DNA from 3 places in the Planotetraspora sp. GP83 genome. Region 1 is predicted to be linked to each of the others. Evidence: predicted binding sites of a transcription regulator. Region 1 holds the regulator's gene; each other region holds the start of a gene.
What was found. Region 1 encodes LexA, which represses DNA repair genes until DNA is damaged. Its sites were predicted from a motif close to TCGAACANNTGTTCGA; they were not measured.
Positions count from the first base shown of each region.

Region 2: a site for LexA is predicted at 2,484-2,499, ahead of ruvC (crossover junction endodeoxyribonuclease RuvC). Genes of this name have one in related genera too.
Region 3: a site for LexA is predicted at 1,969-1,984, ahead of ABH927_RS06250 (SAV_6107 family HEPN domain-containing protein). Genes of this name have one in related genera too.

Region 1 is NZ_JBGCBZ010000032.1:66,714-70,920, reverse strand. It holds gene nrdR (transcriptional regulator NrdR) at 32-496, opposite strand; gene ABH927_RS31395 (LysM peptidoglycan-binding domain-containing protein) at 705-1,055, opposite strand; gene lexA (transcriptional repressor LexA) at 1,265-1,978, shown strand; gene leuS (leucine--tRNA ligase) at 2,072-4,207, opposite strand, start outside.
Region 2 is NZ_JBGCBZ010000043.1:14,916-19,122, forward strand. It holds gene ruvB (Holliday junction branch migration DNA helicase RuvB) at 1-725, opposite strand, end outside; gene ruvA (Holliday junction branch migration protein RuvA) at 817-1,437, opposite strand; gene ruvC (crossover junction endodeoxyribonuclease RuvC) at 1,810-2,403, opposite strand; gene ABH927_RS33775 (enhanced intracellular survival protein Eis) at 2,538-3,728, opposite strand.
Region 3 is NZ_JBGCBZ010000003.1:306,699-310,905, reverse strand. It holds gene ABH927_RS06265 (GNAT family N-acetyltransferase) at 1-310, opposite strand, end outside; gene ABH927_RS06260 (YbaK/EbsC family protein) at 396-872, opposite strand; gene ABH927_RS06255 (L,D-transpeptidase family protein) at 1,001-1,828, shown strand; gene ABH927_RS06250 (SAV_6107 family HEPN domain-containing protein) at 2,226-2,672, shown strand; gene ABH927_RS06245 (transcriptional regulator) at 2,787-3,281, opposite strand; gene pyrR (bifunctional pyr operon transcriptional regulator/uracil phosphoribosyltransferase PyrR) at 3,685-4,207, shown strand, end outside.

The DNA of each region.
Region 1 (4,207 bases):
GCGCCGGCCGGTCCCCGGCGCAGGGGGCGTCCTACTGCTCGCTCGGCGCGGTTCGAGCCACCCTGAGCTGCTCGATCTCCGCCTCGAAGTCGGCCAGCGTCTCGAACCCGCGGTAGACCGATGCGAACCGGAGATAGGCGACCTCGTCGAGATCGCGCAGCGGGCCGAGGATGGCGAGCCCCACCTCGTGCGAGGCGATCTCGGCCGCTCCCGTGCCCCGGATGCTCTCCTCTACACGCTGCCCGAGCTGCGCCAGCGAATCCTCGCTGACCGGGCGTCCCTGGCAGGCCCGCCGTACCCCGGCGATGACCTTGTCGCGCGAGAAGGGCTCGGTGACCCCGCTGCGTTTGCTCACCATGAGCAGGACGGTCTCCTGGGTGGTGAACCTGCGCCCGCACTCGGGGCACGTGCGCCGACGGCGGATGGCCGCCCCGTCTTCGGTCGATCGGCTGTCCACGACCCGCGTGTCCGGGTGGCGACAGAACGGACAGTGCATGCCATCGCCTCCCATGAACGCACACCGCAACCACAAGCTGTGGTGAACTTACATCGATGTGACTACTAGATGTTGTGGTCCAACCGTAGAAGTGCCCGTCCATGAACGCAAGTCGAAGCGCCCCTCGCACCCGAAGTCGCTGTTCAGCCAGCGTGTCGCGGCGGAGTGGGAGGCCACCCTCAGGCCGGAGGGTTCCGGGCGCGAGAGACTAGCCGGGCATCCCGCTCGGGAGATAGAGCCGGGTGCCGGGCTGGATGAGCGAGTCGGATAAGCCGTTGAGGTTCATGATCTGCCGGACAAACGGGGCGGGGTCGTCCCCCTCACTGACGGCGTCGGCGATCTTCCAGAGCGTGTCACCCCGCTGGACGGTGACGTACGGCAGGCCGCTCCGGGCGGGCGAGGCGGGGCCACTGGAGGCGGTCACGGCGGCGTGGGTGCCCAGCCAGAGCACGCCGAGCGCGAGGGCCGTGACCACGGTGACCAGCACGATCTTGCCGCGCCGGGTGAGGCGCAGCGGGGGGTCGGGACGTTTGGGGACGGGACTGGGGACCGGTCGCATGACTACCTCCCGGAACTGTTTCCTGAGCTGCGCGGACACAGTCACGAAGAAGATCGGAAAATCGAACACGATGTCGATCGAACTCCCGTACGATGTTGTACACCACGACGCCGACGATTTCGAGGACAATCGAACAATTGTTTGATAATGATCTTGAATCGCGGTACGGTCGCTCTGTGCGACTTGAGGAACACGGATTGAGAGGTGGCATCGTGAGTGACCGAAGTGCGCAAGATCAGAGCGTCGGCGACCTCGCCGTGCGCAGGCGGGACTCGCTTGGTCTCACCCCGAGGCAGCGCAAGATCCTTGAGGTGATCCGCGACTCGGTCCAGCAGCGCGGCTACCCGCCGTCGATGCGGGAGATCGGGGAGGCGGTCCAGTTGACCAGCACCTCCAGCGTGTCGCATCAGCTCACCGCGCTCCAGCGCAAGGGCTACCTGCGCCGCGACCCGCACCGGCCGAGGGCCCTGGAGGTCCGGTTGCCGGGCGAGCCGGTGCTGTGGGTGGATCCGGACGCCGCGGAGGAGGACAGCGGCTTCAACCGCCCCACGGCGGCCTACGTTCCGCTTGTGGGCCGCATCGCCGCCGGTGGCCCGATCCTGGCCGAGCAGAGCATCGAGGACGTGTTCGCCCTGCCGAAGCAGCTCGTCGGCGAGGGCACGCTGTTCCTGCTCCAGGTGACCGGCGATTCGATGATCGAGGCGGCGATCGCCGACGGCGACTGGGTCGTCGTCCGGCAGCAGCCGGTCGCGGACAACGGCGACATCGTGGCCGCCATGATCGACGGCGAGGCCACGGTCAAGACGTTCAAGCGCAAGGACGGGCACGTGTGGCTGGTGCCGCACAACCCGAGCTACGAGCCGATCCCCGGCGACGAGGCCACCGTCCTGGGCAAGGTCACCGCGGTCCTGCGCAAGCTGTAGCCCTGCACCGCTCCGCGGCGGCACCACGTCATCATGGCGTCACCGCGGAGCACTGTGCCAGCTTGCTGATGCCGGCTTACCCCGTGCCAAGCATCACGGCACGATGTTGACCAGCTTCGGGGCGCGGACGATCACGTTGCGGGGCGCCCCGTCCAGGTACGGCTGGACCTTGTCCGAGGCCAGGGCCAGCGCCTGCAGGTCGGCGTCCGAGATGTCCGGCGAGACCTCCAAGCGGTCACGGACCTTGCCGGCCACCTGAACGACCGCCGTGACCGACTCCCGCACCAGCAGCGCGGGCTCCGCGACCGGCCATCCGGCCCTGGCGACCGACGGCCCGTGGCCGAGCCGCTCCCAGCCCTCCTCCGCCACGTACGGCGTGATCAGCGACAGCATGACCGCCAGCGCCTCAGCGGCCTCTCGGACGGCCGGATCGGCGGCGCCGGGCCCCGAGTCGATCGCCTTACGGGCGGCCGAGGTCAGCTGCATCATGCGGGCCACCGCGACGTTGAAGTGGTAGCTCTCGATGAGCCTGGTGACCTCGTCGATCGCCCGATGGGTGACCTTGCGCAGCGCCAGGTCACCGGTGGAGAAGTCCACACTTGGGGCCGAGGCCGCGCCGGCTTCCGTCATCACCCGGAACGCGCGGGCCAGGAACTTCTGCGACGCGGCAGCCGAGACGTCGGCCCAGTCGATGTCGTCCTCGGGCGGCCCGGCGAACAGCATCGTGAGCCTGACGGCGTCCACGCCGAACGCGTCGATCTGCTGGCCCAGGTCCACGCCGTTGCCCAGCGACTTGGACATGGCCTTGCCCTGGTTGATGACCTGCCCCTGGTTCAGCAGCCGCAGGAAGGGCTCGCTGAAGTCCACCATGCCCATGTCGTGCAGGACCTTGGTGAAGAACCGGGTGTACAGCAGGTGGAGCACCGCGTGCTCCTGCCCGCCGATGTACTGGTCGATCGGGCCCCACAGGCGCACCTTCTCGACGTCGAACGGCCCGCCGGTGTAGTGGGGGTCGACATACCGCAGGTAGTACCACGAGGAGTCGACGAAGGTGTCCATCGTGTCGGTGTCCCGCTGGGCGGGGCCGGAGCACTTGGGGCACTCCACGTTGACCCAGTCGGTGGCGCCGGCCAGCGGCGAGACGCCCTTGGGCTTGAGGTCGGCGCCGCGCAGGTCGGGCAGCGTGACGGGCAGTTGGTCGTCCGGGACCGGGACCTCGCCGCAGTCGGGGCAGTGGATGATCGGGATCGGGGTGCCCCAGAACCGCTGACGCGACAGCAGCCAGTCGCGCAGCCGGAAGTTGACGGCCGCCTTGCCGGTGCGGCGCTCGGCCAGGACCTCGATGATCCGCTGGATCGCCTCGTCCTTGGACAGCCCGTCGAGCGGGCCGGAGTTGACCAGGGTGCCCTCGCCCGGCGTGGCGACGCCCGTCTCCCCCGGGTCGGCCAGCCCGGTGTGCACAACGACCTGCACGGGCAGGCCGAACTTCAGGGCGAAGTCGAGGTCGCGCTGGTCGTGGGCCGGCACCGCCATGATGGCGCCGTGGCCGTAGTCCGACAGCACGTAGTCGGCGGCCCAGACCGGGATGCGCTCGCCGTTGACCGGATTGATGGCGTAGGTGCCCAGGAAGACGCCGGTCTTCTCCTTCTCGGTCGACAGGCGCTCGATGTCGGAGAGCTTGGCGACCTCGGCCTTGTAGGCGGCCAGGGCCTCGCGCCGCCCGGGAGCGACGATCTCCTCGGCCAGCGGCGCGTCGGCGGCCACCACGAAGAAGGTCGCGCCGTACAGCGTGTCGGGGCGCGTCGTGTAGACGGTGACCGGCTCGTCGCGGCCCTCGATCTGGAACTGGACGTCCGCGCCCGTGGAGCGGCCGATCCAGTTGCGCTGCATGGTCAGAATGCGCTCCGGCCAGCCGCCCTCCAGCTGTGCCATGTCGTCTAGCAGCCGGTCGGCATAGTCAGTGATCTTGAAGTACCACTGGGTCAGCTCGCGGCGGACCACCTCGGCGCCACACCGCTCGCACCTGCCCGCGACCACCTGCTCGTTGGCCAGCACAGTCTGGTCGTTGGGGCACCAGTTGACCAGGCCGCCCTTGCGGTAGGCCAGGCCCCGCTCGAAGAAGCGGATGAACAGCCACTGATTCCAGTGGTAGTACTCCGGGTCGCTGGTGTGCAGGCGGCGAGACCAGTCGAAGGAGATGCCGTACCGCTTGAACGAGTTCGCCTGGGT
Region 2 (4,207 bases), on a different contig from region 1:
ATCACACCTTCCGCCCGGACCTCGGAGAAGTCGCGGACCCGCCGGAGCAGCCGGTTCGCGATCCGGGGCGTGCCCCGCGATCGGCGGGCGATCTCTTGGGCGCCCTCCGTGGGAAGGTCCACCGACAGCAGCCTGGCGGAGCGGTAGAGCACCTGCTCCAGCTCGGCTACGTCGTAGAAGTCCATGTGCGCGGTGAAGCCGAACCGGTCGCGCAGGGGCGCCGGGAGCAGGCCGGCCCGGGTCGTGGCCCCGACCAGGGTGAACGGCGCGATGTCGAGCGGGATCGAGGTGGCTCCCGGGCCCTTGCCGACGATGATGTCGACGCGGAAGTCCTCCATCGCCAGATAGAGCATCTCCTCGGCAGGCCGGGCCATCCGGTGGATCTCGTCGATGAACAGGACCTCGCCCTCCGACAGTGTCGAGAGGATCGCGGCCAGATCACCCGCGCGTTCCAGAGCGGGGCCCGAGGTCACCCGGAGAGGCGCTCCCAGCTCGGCAGCGATGATCATGGCGAGCGTGGTCTTTCCCAGCCCAGGGCCACCGCTCATCAGCACATGGTCGGGCGGCCGGTTCCTGCGCAGGGCGCTCTCCAGCACGAGGGAGAGCTGCTCCCGGACCCGCCCCTGGCCGATGAACTCGTCCAGGCGCTTGGGCCGAAGGGCCGCCTCGATCGCCCCTTCGTCGCCCTCCGGCTCTGGCGACACCAACTCCCGTTCAAAGCTCACAGGCGCTCCCCGCGACCCAAGCCGGCTCCCGTCTCCACCGGCCGGAACCGGCCGTCTGCTCGCGGCCGACCTGGGCCCTGGGCGTGCCGGGTCATCGCACGCTCAGCGCGCGCAGGGCCGACTTGAGCAACACTGCCACCTGGGGCGCCCGTCCCGCGGCCACCTCCGCGTCGGCTTCGGGCGTGAGGGCCGCCACCGCCTCGTCGGCGTCGCGAGCGGAGTAGCCGAGGCCGACCAGGCCCGAATGCACCTGATCGCGCCACACCGGGGCCTTCGCCGTACCGTTGAGGGCCGCGTTGACCGCCTGATCAGGGGTGCCCAGCTTGTCCTTGAGCTCCAGCACGATGCGCTGAGCGCCCTTCTGCCCGATGCCGGGGACCATGGTCAGCGCCTTGAGATCGGCGCTCGCCACCGCCACGCGGAGCGCGTTGGGCGTGTGCACGGCCAGCATCGCGAGGGCGATGCGCGGCCCCACGCCGCTGGCCGTCTGCAGCAGTTCGAAGACGGTCCGCTCGTCGTCGGAGGCGAAGCCGTACAGCGTGAGCGACTCCTCACGCACGACGAGCGAGGTCGCGAGGCGGCCGGGCTCGCCCACGCGGAGGGTGGCGAGCGTGCCCGGCGTGCAATGAACGAGCACGCCCACTCCGCCCACCTCGATGACGGCGGCGTCCGGCGCTATGGCCGTCACCTGCCCCGCCACGGATGCGATCACTCCGCGCTCCCTTCCCCCACCACAGCCCGCACAGCCAGTCCGGCGACGGCCTGCACAACCAGTCCCGCTACGGTCCGCACAATCAATCTCATCGCGGCCGCCCTACGCCCCAGCCGGCGTGCCGACCTCAGTCCTACCAGAGCGCCCCGACGATCCGCCGCCCTGTCCGGCGATCCGGCGACGACCCGCCAGACGCGAAGGCCCGGCATACACGGAGGCCTGGCAGACGCGGAGGCCTAGCAGACGCGGTGATCCGGGCCGATGCGAGCACCGGGCTCCCCTCGGCACCGCGGCAGCCGTACGGCAGCGCAGTCGCGGGTCTCCAGCGATCCCGGTCGGTGCGGTGGTCTGGCAGGCACGGCGATCCGGCGGTCATGGATTCGTCAGGTCGCCGGTACGGCCGGCACCGGGCGAATGGCGATAACCAGGGTTGAGGCTGACAGAGGCGGCAGAGCCACGCGCCTTCGACAGGGCCTCGGCAAGACGGTTCTGGACGCCGCCCCGCCAGACGTGGCAGATCGCCAGTGCGAGAGCGTCGGCGGCGTCGGCGGGTTTCGGCATGGCGTCAAGCCGCAGCAGCCGGGTCACCATGGCGCCGATCTGCTTCTTGTCGGCGTTGCCGTTCCCCGTGATCGCGGCCTTGACCTCGCTCGGGGTGTGCATGGCCACGGGCAGCCCCCGCCTGGCCGCGCACACGATGGCGACGGCGGAGGCCTGTGCGGTGCCCATGACGGTCCGTACGTTGTGCTGGGCGAAGACCCTTTCAACGGCCACCGCGTCGGGCCTGACCTCATCGAGCCACCGCTCGATCTCGGCCTCGATGACCACCAGGCGGGAGCCGATGTCGTCCTCCGCCGGTGTGCGGACGACGCCGACGGCCACCAGGCTCAGCGGCGCCCCCGGGCGGCCTTCCACGGCCCCGAGGCCGCATCGGGTCAGCCCCGGATCGACCCCCAACACCCGCAGCTCGGGCAACCGCACCGGCCGGCCTCCGATCCGCTCGTTGGGCGCCTATGGCCCCGCTCGCCCAGCGGCATCCGCGACCGCCGAACATCTGTTCGGCACCGAACTCTACCGTGATCAGTCGACGTCCGCTCGCGTCAGAAGTGATCGATCATGTAAGCCGCGCAGTTGAAGGCGGCGTCGAGGGCGTCGTCGGTCTCGGGCGAGCCTCCGGCGAGCCGTCCGGACCGGCGAAGCGTGGCGGCCGGCACGCCCGCGAAAAGGGCGGACAGGGCGCCGATCGTGAACCGGGACGCCGTCCCCTGCCCCAGCGCGAGTTCCGTACCCGAACCGGCGGCGGAAGCCGTACACGATCCTGAAGCGACCTGGAGCCGCCACGTGCCGGAGTTGGCGGGGCGCTGCGGGTCGTCGACCTCGATGACCGTGTCGAGCGAGACCCCGGCGGGGAAGCCGCGCTGCTGGATGGCGGACGGGAAGTCAATCAGGCGGAACATCCACCTGGTCTGCTTGATGTCGTCGTACGATCGCTCGCGCAGGAGCCACAGCACCGGGTCGTGCGGCTCCACGCAGGCCTTGACCGACTTGGCGATGGACGACGCCGTGCCCACGAGTGACCACAGCGCCCGCGCGGTGGCCTCCGAGCCCGCGACGAGGTTGTCGACCTCGATGTCCCCACCGCTCCAGCGGTAGATCACGTAGCCGTCGTCGGCGAGGTAGCAGAAGTCGTCCTCGTCCTCGAGCCAGAGCCGCCAGGTCCGCTCGTCCCAGCAGAGCGGCCCGGAGGCGCGTGTCGAGGCGTAGACGCGGTCCAGCAGGGCCATCAGTTCCGGCGCGTCGTCTGGGCCCATCCGGCGGAGCTTCACGGCGGCGGCCGCACTGTCACGGGCTCCGAGGGTACGGAGGGCCTCCGTGGGCAGAACGGCTTTGAACTGTGCTCCGCCGTGCTCCCACCCCATGCTCCGGTAGAGCGGCGTGGTCGCCGGGTAGAGCGCGGACGCCACGTGACCCAACTCCGCGCTGCGGTCGATGACGCCGGCAATGAGCGCCCGGCCCACGCCGCGGCCTCGTTCCTCGGGCGCGACGGTCACACTGGCGACGCCGCCCATGGACATGGGCCGTCCGTGCCACCACTGGGTGTACTGATTGATCCGCGCGGTCGCGATGAGCCTGGTTCCGTCGAAAACGCCCAGGTATCGACCTTCGGACAGCACCGGCAGGATCATCTTGCGCCAGATCTCCGCGTCGGCCCCCGAGATGGGGCCGAAGGCGCGCTTCCGGTTGTCGAGCACCGCGTCAAGGTCGTCGGTCGTCAGGTCACGAATTTCCACGAAGGACAAAGCTATGCCGTACCGACCGGAACAGCGAACCATTTACCCGCCCTTCTGGTCACGCCACCGGTCGCCATCCTGCTGAGACCGCGCGCGCGGAGGGCCAGAAGCACCGGCTGCTCATCTACACCGCCGGGCGGGGCGGGCCCTGGCGGCACCACTGCTCACCTCGACCGCCGGGCGGGGCGGACCCGGCGAGCCTACGCGCCCCCCTTTGATCACCTCAGCACGCCTCGCGTTGCTCGTCTGCAGGACGGCCGTGCTCTCTCTCCCCTCTCTGCGGCCATGAACGGCCCGCGGACGGCCGCTCCAACGGCCCTTTCCTCGCTGAGGTTCCGGGGCACGTTAGGTAGATCTTTTCCCCAGCGCTCTGACCTGCGGTTCTCTGGTGGATCAAGTCCTGGTTTTGTCGTAGGTGCTGGATAGCGTGAGGGCAGTTCTTGAGATCCGTTGGAGCCCGGGGGAGGTGCGTTTTGATG
Region 3 (4,207 bases), on a different contig from region 1:
GGGCGTCGCCGAACCATTCCTCGGAGGCCCGGGGCCCGGCCCGGTCCTGCAGGGCGCCGCGGACCACGTCGTGCCACCACTGCCCCGGGGCGCCGTGGAAGCCGTAGGCGAACCCGACGATCTGGTTCTCCTGCTCCGAGGCCTCGGCGAGCATGCAGACGAAATGCGGATATGTCGCGTGGTTCCGCATTATGGCCATGCGACCGGCGAGCTGATCCGAGGGCGGCCGCATGGCGACCGTGTAGATGGCGAGCACTGTGTCGAGTGCCGCTTTGAACTGGTCAGGCCCGACCCGCCGCAGTTGGATCACTTTCCGCAGACTAGCAAAGCCTTCCCGGGCGCCGGATGCCTCACTCGGCCCGGCGGGACCCGGCTCCGGCTCGCTCCACGCCGGCTCACTCCACCTCGGCCGGGGTGCCGGACGTCATCGCGAGCAGTTCGTCGAAGGTCGTGGGGAAGACGGTGTGCGGATGTCCAGCCGCGGCCCACACGACCTCGTGCTTGGCCAGCCAGGTGTCCACCAGCGTCCGCACCGGGGCCGGGTGCCCCACCGGGGCCACCCCGCCGATCGGCTGCCCGGTGTGCTCCCGGACGAACTCCGGCGTGGCCCGCCGTACCTTCGCGGCGCCGACGAGACCGGCGATCAGATCGGTGTTCACGCGATGGGCGCCGCTGGTCAGCACGAGGAGCGGAGCGCCGTCCGCGTCGAAGATCAGGCTGTTCGCGATCGCCCCGACCTCGCAGCCGAGCTGGGCGGCGGCCGTCGCGGCGGTCGGCGCGGACTCCGGGAGGACCACGATCTCGCCCTCCGCGCCGTGCGAGCGGAGGGCCTCGGCCACGCGGGCGGCGTTCGGATGCAACTTTTCTGACACGCGGCCACTCTAAACACCACGTGGAACAGAAACGATTGATTACCGCTTCATGTCCCACATCGGGACCACCAGCCCCATGCGCTATGGTCCTTTGATCTAAACATGACCTGAATGAGAGGTTGGTCACGATGGGGGCACGACGGCAGCTGGCCGCCGCGGCGCTGGTCACGGTGGGGGCCGTGACGTTCGCAGTGGGCGGCGTGACAGGTGCTGCGCAGGCGCGCGTTCTTCCCGCGCACGCGAGTACGACGGCGGCGCGCACGGAAGTCGCCGCCTCGGCGGCGTCCGCCGCCGGGACCGCCGCCCGGTTCACCGCGCCGCACAAGACGCTGAAGATCGGCGCGAAGGGCGCCGCGGTCCTGGCGCTGCAGATCCGGCTGAAGGAGCTCGGCTACGTGCCGGGCAAGACCGACGGCAAGTACGGCGGGACCACCATGACCGCCGTTTGGGCCTTTCAGAAGGTCCAGGGCATCGCGCCGACCAGCACGGTCGCGAGCAAGACCTGGGCGGCCCTGGAGAACCCGAAGGCGCCCGCGATCCTGGTGCCGAACGGCAAGCCCGACCGCGCCGAGGTGAACCTCACCAAGCAGATCATGGTGCTCTACCTCGGCGGCGTCCCGAAGCTGATCACGCACATCTCCTCCGGCAGCGGGATTCCGTACACCGAGTGGGCGGTGTGGAACGGCAAGCGGCAGAAGTTCACCGGCGACGCCCGGACGCCGACGGGCGACTTCAAGACGACCTGGCGGAAGAGCGGGTGGCACAAGTCGTACCTGGGCCAGCTCTATAACCCGATCTTCTTCAACGGCGGCATCGCCTTCCACGGCGCGCTGTCGGTGCCGCTCTACCCGGCGTCGCACGGCTGCGTGCGGCTGCCGATGCACGTGGCGGACGTCCTGCCCGGCGTGCTCGGCACCGGGGTGCCGGTGCACGTCCGCGGCAGGTTCGTCCGCTGACGGGCCCTTCTCAGGGAGGCTCCGCGCTCTTCGGAGGCCCCGCGCGACATGGTCGCGCGGGGCTTTCGGCGTCTTCGGACCGGCTTTTCGGGTGTCTTCATCGAAAGCGTGTTCGTTGACACGCTTGACAGTGGACATGGTCGAATCTATGTTCGATGGAGTGGGCGTGAGGCTCGCGGCTCGCGCCCACCCCAGCGGTACCGTGCCTTCGTCGTCGGCGGAGACGAGCGCGGCACGGCCCGCGGCGTGGGCCGGACGGGGAGAGGGGAAGCTCCTCGTCCGGCCGCCCACGGATACGAGAGAAAGGCGCGACGGCTCGAACGAAATTGTCGGTGCGGTCTGCGACTGTGATCTCACCGGCGACCACCGCCGGCTGCCACGACTCAAGGAGGCGGGCATGACTGGACCGGGTATGACGGAACAGAACGAGCGCAGCGGGCCTCGGGTCTCGCAGACGGTTCTCGCGCACCTCGCGGACGCCAGGACCTGCCTGGCCGACGCCTCCGTGGGTCCCACCCCCGCGGACCGCTACGTGTCGGCGCATCTCGCGGCCCTCCGGGCGGCCGCCGCAGTCCTCGCGGCCAGGCCCAGGCCCATGGACGGGCGGAGGCGGCGGCTGCGCAGCGCGTGGGAGCTGCTCCCCGACGCGGAGCCGAGGCTCGCCGACTGGGCGGCCTACTTCGCGGTCAGCGCGACCAAGCGGGCGGCGGCCGAGGCGGGCATGGTCCGCGTCGTCACTCCCCGGGACGCCGAGGAGCTCATCGTCGAGGCGGAGAAGTTCGTGAGCCAGGTGGAGTCGATCCTGGGAGTGCCAGGCCAGTCCGCCCTCCCGATGGCCGGCTAGGACGCCCCGACGCCTGTGCTCCCCGTGAGGCGCCTCCGCCCGCGACTACGCCAAAGGGGCGGGTGAGTCCGGCGCTCCCGGAGAGCCTGACAGGCGACTTTCGGTCAGAAAGGGTCAGAAGGACTCGACGGCGCGGCGGGCCTCCGCGTCGAGCACGCCCCAGCTGATGAACTCCTCGGTCAGCTCGACCGGCGACTTGTCATAGATGACCGCGAGGGAGCGCAGGTCCTCCTGGCGGATGGACAGCACCTTGCCGTTGTAGTCCCCACGCTGGCTCTGGATAGTCGCCGCGTAACGGGCAAGCGGGCCGGCCTTTTCCTTGGGAAGCTGGGACAGCCGCTCCAGGTCGATCACAAGCTTGGGCGCGGGAGCAAGCGGGCTGGGGGCGGCACCGCCGGGAAGCAGCTCCGACACCGGCACTCCGTAGAAATCGGCGAGCTCAGCGAGCTTCTGCACGGTCACAGCACGGTCGCCACGCTCGTAGGAGCCCACGACGACGGCCTTCCATCGCCCGCGGGACTTCTCTTCGACACCGTGCAGGGACAACCCCTGCTGCGTGCGGATGGCGCGGAGTCGCGCGCCCAGCGACTTGGCGTAGTCAGACGGCATCGTGTGGCCCCCGGCTTTCTATGTCTGTTCTCACTTGATTGTGCGTCCTTGTCCTAAGCGTTCCGAACACCGGGGTTCGCACCTGAGACAGGCACCTTCGGTGACCGCTGCGTCGGGTTTTACCCAGGAAGGTCGCGTGTTGTGGTTACGGACAGTGACGGTAAAGCCGTGACTCTCAAAGGTCAAGCTGATTGGAAAAAAGAGCCCCAAACAGTGTTCTGACCGAAATCCTCCGACACCCGAGTCCGGCTCGGGTTTCGGACGCGCCGCCGCGGGCGGACGACCTGCGAGTCCGCGCGTCGTCGCTGGCGGGAGGGGGGTGCGGAGCCGTACTGATACGCTGGAGCGGCCAGACACCCTTTTAAGACCCGTCCCGTGAGGCGGGAAAGGTGGTGACTTTTTGATGCCTGATGCCCAAAATCCGGCCCGTGCAGTGCTGGAGGGGCCTGACATCCACCGGGCGTTGACCCGGATCGCGCACGAGATCCTCGAGCGCACCAAGGGCGCCGAAAGCGTGGTCCTGCTCGGGATCCCCACCCGCGGCGCCACGCTCGCCCGCCGGATCGCGGAGCGCATCGCCCAGTTCGAGGGAGTCAAGGTCCCCGTCGGATCCATCGACATCACGATGTACCGCGACGACCTCCGCCTGCGGCCCGCCCGGCCGCTGGGCCGCACCGAGCTGCCCCCGGACGGGGTCGACGGCCGGACCGTCGTCCTGGTGGACGACGTGCTCTTCTCCGGCCGGACCGTCCGCGCCGCGCTCGACGCGCTCAACGACGTGGGCCGCCCCCGTGCCGTCCAGCTCGCGACCCTCGTCGACCGGGGCCACCGCGAGCTGCCCATCCGCGCCGACTACGTGGGCAAGAACCTGCCGACCTCCAAGAGCGAGAAGGTCAAGGTCTTCCTGGAGGAGACCGACGGGCGCG